4 regions of the Priestia sp. YIM B13489 genome follow, and region 4 is predicted to be linked to each of the others. Evidence: riboswitches for the same ligand, from Rfam matches in the RefSeq annotation. Region 4 holds a riboswitch; each other region holds the start of a gene.

The links. Region 4 has a riboswitch for lysine ahead of lysA (diaminopimelate decarboxylase). Riboswitches for the same ligand answer to the same signal wherever they lie in the genome.
Region 1: it holds a riboswitch for lysine, as region 4 does, so the genes downstream of both, dapA (4-hydroxy-tetrahydrodipicolinate synthase) here and lysA (diaminopimelate decarboxylase) in region 4, are expected to answer to the same signal.
Region 2: it holds a riboswitch for lysine, as region 4 does, so the genes downstream of both, ACFX4W_RS26150 (amino acid permease) here and lysA (diaminopimelate decarboxylase) in region 4, are expected to answer to the same signal.
Region 3: it holds a riboswitch for lysine, as region 4 does, so the genes downstream of both, ACFX4W_RS07815 (aspartate kinase) here and lysA (diaminopimelate decarboxylase) in region 4, are expected to answer to the same signal.

Annotation. Positions count from the first base shown of each region.
Region 1 is NZ_JBHZOQ010000053.1:1,484,632-1,486,838, forward strand. Features, by position in the region: gene ACFX4W_RS13405 (hypothetical protein) at 1-150, shown strand, start outside; gene ACFX4W_RS13410 (hypothetical protein) at 212-469, shown strand; lysine riboswitch at 728-906, shown strand; gene dapA (4-hydroxy-tetrahydrodipicolinate synthase) at 1,034-1,921, shown strand; gene ACFX4W_RS13420 (DMT family transporter) at 2,184-2,207, opposite strand, start outside.
Region 2 is NZ_JBHZOQ010000053.1:3,933,380-3,935,586, reverse strand. Features, by position in the region: gene ACFX4W_RS26150 (amino acid permease) at 1-1,165, opposite strand, end outside; lysine riboswitch at 1,268-1,452, opposite strand; TPP riboswitch at 1,627-1,727, shown strand; gene thiT (energy-coupled thiamine transporter ThiT) at 1,760-2,207, shown strand, end outside.
Region 3 is NZ_JBHZOQ010000053.1:357,199-359,405, forward strand. Features, by position in the region: gene ACFX4W_RS07815 (aspartate kinase) at 1-842, opposite strand, end outside; lysine riboswitch at 984-1,161, opposite strand; gene uvrC (excinuclease ABC subunit UvrC) at 1,227-2,207, opposite strand, start outside.
Region 4 is NZ_JBHZOQ010000053.1:1,272,732-1,274,938, forward strand. Features, by position in the region: gene ACFX4W_RS12375 (dicarboxylate/amino acid:cation symporter) at 1-27, opposite strand, end outside; gene lysA (diaminopimelate decarboxylase) at 80-1,408, opposite strand; lysine riboswitch at 1,554-1,736, opposite strand; gene ACFX4W_RS12385 (CBO0543 family protein) at 1,803-2,207, opposite strand, start outside.

The DNA of each region.
Region 1 (2,207 bases), 210 kb from region 4:
CGATATGTACTAACGATTGATAATAAAAGGGAACATTTAGAAAGTGCCGTTGAACTTTTTGGAGATAATATCAAAGAAGTAAATAACCAAGATATTATAAACTATTTAAATCAATGTAGATGTTATAAGGAAATAAGAGATATAGTCTAAATTTGATGCTATCTTATGAAAAAATTTATTGTTCATAAATAACCAAAAGGGGATTGGAGATATGAACTATAAACAAAGGGATTATTATATTAGCGCAAAAGAAAATGAATATTATAAAGTACTAAATGTAGTCGATTATATGTTAGAGGAAGCAAAAAGCAACAATAAATATCCTATATGGGGTGAAAAGCTAAGAACTGAGTTAAAAGAAAGTGCTGGCAACAATCTTACTCCATGGCATTTTAATACAATAATATCCGTACTTTTAGATTACGTACCTGATGAAGTAAAGAATAAACCTAATGCTAAGTCACTCTAAGCGGGTGGCTTTTTATGATGTGCATAATATGTAAGTTAAAACATGTGGTGAATAGCAAAAAGAAAGGTGAAATAGTAATATGAGTGATACTGAGATTGTGGGTTTGAGTCAATAACCCGGAGTCATTCTCTCAAAAATAAGTGTAAGGACTTAATTACAAGGTTTCCATAAAATTATACTTAAATGATTCTTGCGTGAAAGGAAATTTACTGTTATATTAAATTCAATTAAATATTTTCTTATTTCAATATTTTTTGAAGTGAGGATAGAGGCGCAAAGATCATAAGTATACAATTTGAGGAGAATGAGATCCAATGACAATTGTGGAAAGGGGTATTTGCCGAAGCCGAAAGAATCTCATGTTCTTGAAGCTGGTTCTGCTGTTGAATAAATACAGAACTGTCATATGGGAAACTGTATGGAGGGCTATCTTACGCACGGAAACTATTTTTGATAAATATTGTTTCTACTGCAGCAACGAATCCCTCGTTGCTGCTTTTTTGCGTTTCTTATGAATGGCCCTAGCCCCTCTAATTTTTAAAAATTTATAAAGGGTGTGTAGTTATGAATTTTGGCCAAGTATTAACAGCAATGGTTACCCCGTTTGATCAGAATGGCGAAATTGATTTTAACGCGACGAAAATGTTAGTTGAGCATTTAATTACAAATGGCACAGATAGCTTAGTTGTAGCTGGTACAACTGGAGAGTCTCCAACATTAACCACAGAAGAAAAAATTAAATTATTCCAATGTGTGGTAGAAGCTGCTGGGGGAAGAGTCCACGTCATCGCTGGAACTGGCTCAAACAACACGCAAGCTTCGATTAGCTTAACGAAACTTGCAGAGGAAACAGGAGTCGATGGTATTATGCTCGTTGCTCCATACTATAATAAGCCGTCTCAAGAAGGCTTGTACCAGCACTTTAAAACGATTGCCCAGTCAACCTCTTTACCAGTTATGCTTTACAATATCCCAGGGCGAAGCGTAGTTAACATTTCTGTTGAAACAATTGTTCGTCTATCAGAGATTCCTAATGTTGTATCAATTAAGGAAGCAAGTGGCAACTTGGATGCCATGGCAGAGATTATTAGCAAAACACCTAGCGACTTTACACTATACAGCGGCGATGATGGGTTAACAATACCAGTATTAGCAATTGGCGGGGCAGGAGTTATTTCAGTTGCTTCCCATATCATTGGCAATGATATGCAAGAAATGATTAATGCCTTCAAAAATGGCGATGTCCAAAAAGCTGCTGCTACACATCGCAATCTGCTTCCAATTATGAGAGCATTATTTATTGCGCCAAGTCCTTCACCAGTAAAAGCTGCATTAAATCTAAATGGAATACAAGTTGGCGGTGTTCGTTTGCCAATGGTTCCTTTAAGCAATAAAGAGCAAAGTGCGCTAGAAGAAGTTCTGCAAACTAGCGGCATTAACGTTACCTGTTGAAATAAATAAAAACAGATTAGAAGAGAGAGCATAGCTAAAACGACCGATTCAATCGATGCATTAAGGCAAGATTGGTGCACAAAGCTCAAGATGGATGAATCATCCTTTAGCTAACTCCTAAAAATAGAAAAACTCCCTTAACGCATTGGGGGAGTTTTTCTGTTTTTTCTATGTATGTATACTATATACATCTTCAGTTGCCATACAGAGGGAGACCTATTTCACTATATGTTCGTTCTTCTGTCGGTATTGGTGCAAAAACTTATATCTTAGTCAACACGATTCC
Region 2 (2,207 bases), 2.7 Mb from region 4:
CTCTTCTAAAACGATAGTGGCTGATGGCAATTCCTAACCAAGCAATAAAACCAGACATACCAGAAGCGTTAAGTAACCACGTGTATACCGCACCGTCTCCAAAAAATGAAGCACCAAATGCAAGTGTACCGACAAGTGCCGTTGCGATTAAAGCATTCACTGGAACGCCTCGTTTATTCACTTTTGCTAAGAACCTTGGTGCTTTTCCATCTTTCGCTAAGTTCCACAGCATACGCGTAGAAGCATACATACCTGAGTTACCAGCAGATAAAACGGCTGTTAAAATAACGGCATTGATAGCTGATGCTGCAAACGCCAGACCTGCTCGTTCGAATATTAAAGTAAATGGACTTACTCGCACATCATCACTTGCTAATGAATCGGCTGTGTATGGAATAAGCATCCCGATAACAAAAATAGCTAAAATATAAAATAACAAGATGCGCCAGAAGACTTGTTTAACTGCGCGAGGAACCGTTTTTTCCGGATCTTCACTTTCTCCAGCTGCGACTCCAAGCAACTCTGTTCCTTGAAATGAAAAACCAGCAGCCATAAAAATACCTAAGACAGTAAAGAATCCACCGTGAATGGGTCCATCACCAAGCGTGAAGTTTTTAAACCCTGGTGCTTCATTGTTAAAGATACCAAAAATCATCATAATGCCAATAACTAAAAAGATGATAACCGTTACTACTTTAATTAACGAAAACCAAAATTCAGATTCACCAAATCCTCTTACAGAAAGGTAGTTAAGCCCAAACATAATTAATAAAAACAGGGCACTCCATAAAATAGAAGAAGAGTTTGGGAACCAAAATTTCATAATAAGGGCTCCAGCAGATAATTCAGCTGCAATCGTAATAGCCCAGTTATACCAATAGTTCCAGCCGAGAGCGAAACCAAAGGATGGATCTACAAACCGAGACGCATACGTACTAAATGAACCGGCTTCAGGCATATAAGCTGCGAGCTCCGCTAGGCTGGTCATCAAAAAGTAAACCATGACACCAATGATAGCGTAAGCTAAAAGCGCTCCCCCAGGTCCTGCTGTGTGAATTGCTCCACCACTTGCTAGGAATAAGCCGGTTCCGATGGCTCCTCCTAATGAAATCATCGTTAAGTGGCGAGATTTCAACCCACGTTTTAATTCTTGCTGCTCTTGCATAGATAAATACTCCTTTCGAATGTACGGAAAGAGACGGGATAACATAAAAAAAGCCCGCAGTATATGTGCGCGCTTTTAAATCTGAAAACCGCGTCAACCTTCCGTGAAGATAGCTCTTCACATCACTCGCATGATGTGACAGTTCTGTTCCTGTTCGGAGACAGCCCCAGCTTAAATCAACCGAGAAGTGATCTAAACTTCGGCAATTTTTCCTTTCAAGCAACATCCTCAATGTTCTCTGCATTTCCGTTGCTTTACTATTAAAAACTGCGACCTCTACCTCATCGATTAGGATGAGGGTTTTTTATATTCATTTGACATAAAAGAAGTATACCAAATACTAAAACGATTGTCATTATAAAAAATAGATTCAGAAAATAGAAACATCTTTGAAATCTCTCGAATCTATTTTGCTACATATGGTATAATGAATGTTGTCATAATACTACATAAATATCCGAACGTACCACAGGGGGAGCCGCCGTGCTGAGAGTGAACAAATTGTTCAGACCCTTCGAACCTGTTAGTTAACGCTAGCGTAGGAATGTGGGAATAGTAGCATATATTTGCTTACTCCTGTGTAAACCGTTTGATATGAATGATTCAAAAACAGGAGTGAGAAACGTGAATAAAGCATTACCTTTACAGGCTAAAATTGAAATAGCTATTTTTGCAGCATTAGCACTTCTACTTGATCTTTTGCCTTCCATTAAGATTGCAACGGCTGTGAGTATTTCGTTCTCCATGGTGCCCATTTTTATTATGTGCTTTCGCTGGGGAGTAAAAGGCGGGGCTCTATCTGGTCTATTATGGGGGCTGTTGCAGTTGGCAACAGGAACGGCTTATATTTTAACAGCGCTACAAACGTTTATTGAATATATTGTGGCTTTTGCTTTTATAGGTTTTGGAGGTATTTTTTCGCAATCTATTAAAACAAATTTAGCTAACAATAACAGATCAAAAGCTTTTGTTTTGATTGTTTTATCCCTTGTTATCGGCAGCTTCGCACGGTATTTCTGGCACTTTATTGCGGGCATTATTT
Region 3 (2,207 bases), 920 kb from region 4:
GTAAAAATAGTAGAAAGAGTTTGCAACTCGTTGTTTAACCCTTCAATTGTCACTCGTGAAATATTATCTTCAAACGCAATTCCTCTTACGACTAAGTTTTGTTCCATTGAAACTTCCTCCTCAACAATCGTTCCATTCTCGTTTTCTAAGCTTGAACGCACTTCTAGCGGTACCTGATAATTTTTTGCAAACTCAACAGCGCGCGGATGCAGCACCCCTGCTCCCAAATTAGCTAATTCTAACATTTCGTCATATGAAATAGAGTGAAGCTTACGAGCATCTTCTACATAGCGCGGATCTGTCGTAAACACTCCTGTTACATCTGTATAAATATCACATTTTGCAGCTTTTAATGCTGCGGCAAGAGCTACTGCCGTCGTGTCAGAGCCGCCTCGACCTAATGTTGTAATGCTACCATCTCCTGAACAGCCTTGGAATCCAGCTACTACTACGATTCGGCCTCTATCTAATTGGCTTTGAATACGAGTCGTGTCAATGTGCTGGATTCGTGCATTGCTGTGAACTGCTTCCGTCTGGATACCAGCTTGCCAACCTGTTAGCGAAGTTGCTTCATACCCTTTATATTGAAGGGCCATTGTTAACAGGGAAATCGTTACTTGTTCTCCAGTTGTAAGAAGCATATCCATTTCGCGTTTGCTTGGACTGTCCGTAATATCACTTGCTAATTTCACCAGTGCATCTGTAGTTTTGCCCATTGCCGATACAACAACAACTACTTGGTTACCGCGCTCTGCTTCTTGAATAACACGGTTTGCTACATGTTGGATACGTTCAACAGAACCAACAGATGTTCCACCAAATTTTTGAACGATTAATGCCATAATTTTGTTCATTCCTTTTCAATAAATTTGCATATGCAGGATGATGAGAAGCTAAATTTTTTTACTCAGACAATAAAAAAAGCAATGAGATGAGCTCTCATTGCTTAACGAACGAAAATTATAAAACATAACCGTCCACTGCCGTGAGATAGCTCTCCAAGAATCTACATCTTGACAATCCTACGTTTATTCAACGCAGAACCAGCAATCATTACTATGAGGTAATGTTCACTTCGGCAAATTTCCCTTTCCGCATCATTCATAAGAGCTCATACCCTTCCTGATACGTACTGATTAAATTTGCACCTCTATCTTCACTTCATTTGATGAAGTGTCGTATGAAATTAGTTAATAGCTTATCAAATATTTTCTATTATTTCAAGACTATTTTTGCAATGTTTCATAAATTTTTTCAGCGATGTTTTGAGGAACACCTGAATTTCGAATATCATCAACCGTTGCTTCTTTCAATTTTTTCACCGAACCAAAATACTTTAACAAAGCTTTTTTACGCTTTTCGCCCACTCCCGGAATATCGTCCAGAACAGACTGAAAAGCGGACTTAGAGCGCACTTGACGGTGGAAGGTAATCGCAAAGCGGTGAACTTCATCTTGAATTCGCTGAAGCAAATAAAATTCTTGACTATTGCGTTCGAGCGGTATGATTTGAGGAGGCTCACCAATCATCAGGTTGGAGGTTCTGTGCTTATCATCTTTGACAAGACCTGCTGTAGGCACTAAAAGTCCCAATTCATTTTCGAGAACGTCCTGTACTGCAGCTAAATGCCCTTTGCCTCCATCTACAACAATTAAATCTGGAAGCGGAAGACCCTCTTTTAACGCTCTGGAATACCGTCTGCGAACGACTTCTCTCATGGAACTGTAATCATCTGGTCCCTTTACGGTCTTAATTTTATATTTGCGATATTCTTTCTTTTCCGGTTTCCCATCAACAAAAACAATCATCGCAGAAACGGGATCTGTCCCTTGAATATTTGAATTATCAAATGCTTCAATCCGATAAGGAGCGGCAATTCCAAGCTCTTCTCCTAACCGTTCAACTGCGCCAACCGTGCGCTCTTCATCTCGTTCAATTAAATAGAATCTTTCACCGAGCGCAATTTTTGCATTTTTACACGCAAGTTCTACTAATTCTTTCTTTTTGCCTCGCTTTGGATGCTGAACCTCTGCTTCTACTAATTTCTCAGCCAACTCTGCATCAATCGTTGCTGGAACCATTACTTCTTTTGGCTTAATATTTTTGGCATAAAACTGACCGATAAAAGTTAAGAAATCTTCTTCTGGCTCTTTATAAAAAGGAAACATAGAAACTTCTCGCTCAATTAACTTCCCTTGGCGAATAAA
Region 4 (2,207 bases):
GTACGTTTTAAATACACTTAAAACCATAGTTAGATTTCCTCCAAACAACAATAGCTTCTTTACTACGCAAGAACAGCTATTATTTGCTCATTGCATACGTAGTAACGACTGGCTTTACATCTTTACGCACCAAATCTTCGTATGTTTCTCGCTCTACAGCAAGACGAGCTTCTCCATTTTTTACAAATACAACAGCAGGGCGCGGAATACGGTTGTAATTGCTAGCCATTGAATAGTTGTAGGCACCTGTAGAGGACACTGCTAATAAATCTCCTTGATTAACGCGCGGTAAATCAATATCCCAAATAAGCATATCTCCTGATTCACAGCATTTACCCGCAATTGATACTGTTTCATCTTTTTTATCCGTCACTCTATTAGCCAAGACAGCTTCATGTTTTGCATCGTAAAGAGCAGGACGGATATTATCAGTCATACCGCCGTCAATTCCTACGTATTTTCGTACACCTGGAATCTCCTTCGTTGATCCAATTGTATAAAGCGTTGTACCTGCTTCTCCTACGATGCTTCTTCCAGGCTCAATCCAGACTTCTGGAAGGGTATAATTCTGTTCAGTTAACGTGCGGCTTAGCTTTTCTGTCAGTGCATCTACATAATACTCAACTGGAAGAGGAGAGTCGCTTTCGGTATAACGAATACCAAAACCACCACCTACGTTTAAAACTTTTACTTCAAATTCCATTTTATCACGAATGCTGACTAAGAAATCAGTTAAAATATCAATGGCGCGAGAAAAACCATCTACTTCAAAAATTTGCGAACCAATATGACAATGAATGCCTAAAAGATCGTAGTAAGGCTTTTCTAACGCAGAACTTACCGCTTTCATGGCTTGGTCATTGGAAAGACCAAATCCAAACTTGGAGTCTTCCTGTCCGGTCATAATATATTCATGTGTATGGGCTTCAATTCCTGGAGTAACACGCAGAAGAATAGATGCTTTCTGTTTGCGCTCAGCTGCTAAGGCATGCAAAACTTCAAGTTCGGTAAAGTTATCAACAACAAAACAGCCAATATTCGCATCAAGAGCCATTTCCATTTCTTCAATCGTTTTATTATTGCCGTGAAAATGAATGCGTTCAGCTGGATATCCAGCTTCAAGCGCTGTAAATAATTCGCCTCCTGAGACCACATCTAGTGACATATCAAGCTTCGTTAAAAGGCTAGCCATTTCCATACAAAGAAATGCTTTCCCTGCATAGGCGATTTGATATGAAAATCCGCTTCTTCGAAAGGCTGAATGGAAGGCCTTGCATTTCGTTTCAATTAATTCTTGATCGTAGATGTATAGGGGAGTGCCGTATTGTTTTTTCAGTTCGACCGTATCGCACTGCCCAATTTCTAAATGATTGCTGCTGTTAATTTTACTCGTTCCATGTAAGTACATAATCCGTATCCCTCCATTTAAATCATTCAACTATAACTTTGAACTTTGATGGTCAGTAGAAAAACACAAAAAAGACCCGTGAAGTGATGTTCACGCGTCTTGGTTTCATAATAATAAAGTATTATTACATTCTAGGCATCAACATCTCTTCAATAGCTCTCCACAAACCAAATGGTTTGTGACAGCTCAGCATTTATTCAATACTGAACCAGTATATGAACACAATGGATGTTTATATACTTCGGCACGAAATCCCTTTTACTTATCTTCACAGACTCCATTAGTCTCCAATAAGTGACTCTTGATTTCATGCACCTCTATTCTCAGAGAGGAAAATTATATTTAAATGTAATTCCTATTATATTTCCTTTTCCTCCGTCTAGTCAATGAAAAGTTAAGGCATAGGAATATCAAAAAAAATAAATAAGAAAGCTATGAAGCTTCCAGATAGAATCCAAGCGACCAGTGCTGTCTTCTGATGAATGACTAAAAGTGAGAACGTGGCAATGTTGAAGAGAAAAGAACACAGCAGCGACCATCCATAATGATGAGTGATACTGTGATTAACATAAGCAATGAACTCAATCACAGTAAATAAAAGCGCCCACAAAAGAATCCACCACAGCCTGCCGCTTACATGCAGCGGCAGCCTTCCTAAAAAAACCGGTATAACAAACGGATAAATAATTAAAGTTATTCCAAGGGAAACCATTAGGTGATCGGGTAGAAAAAGGTGATCAATACCTACAGGGTGAAATACCCATACGCGGTGATGAAACAGCAGCACTTCATAAAGCAA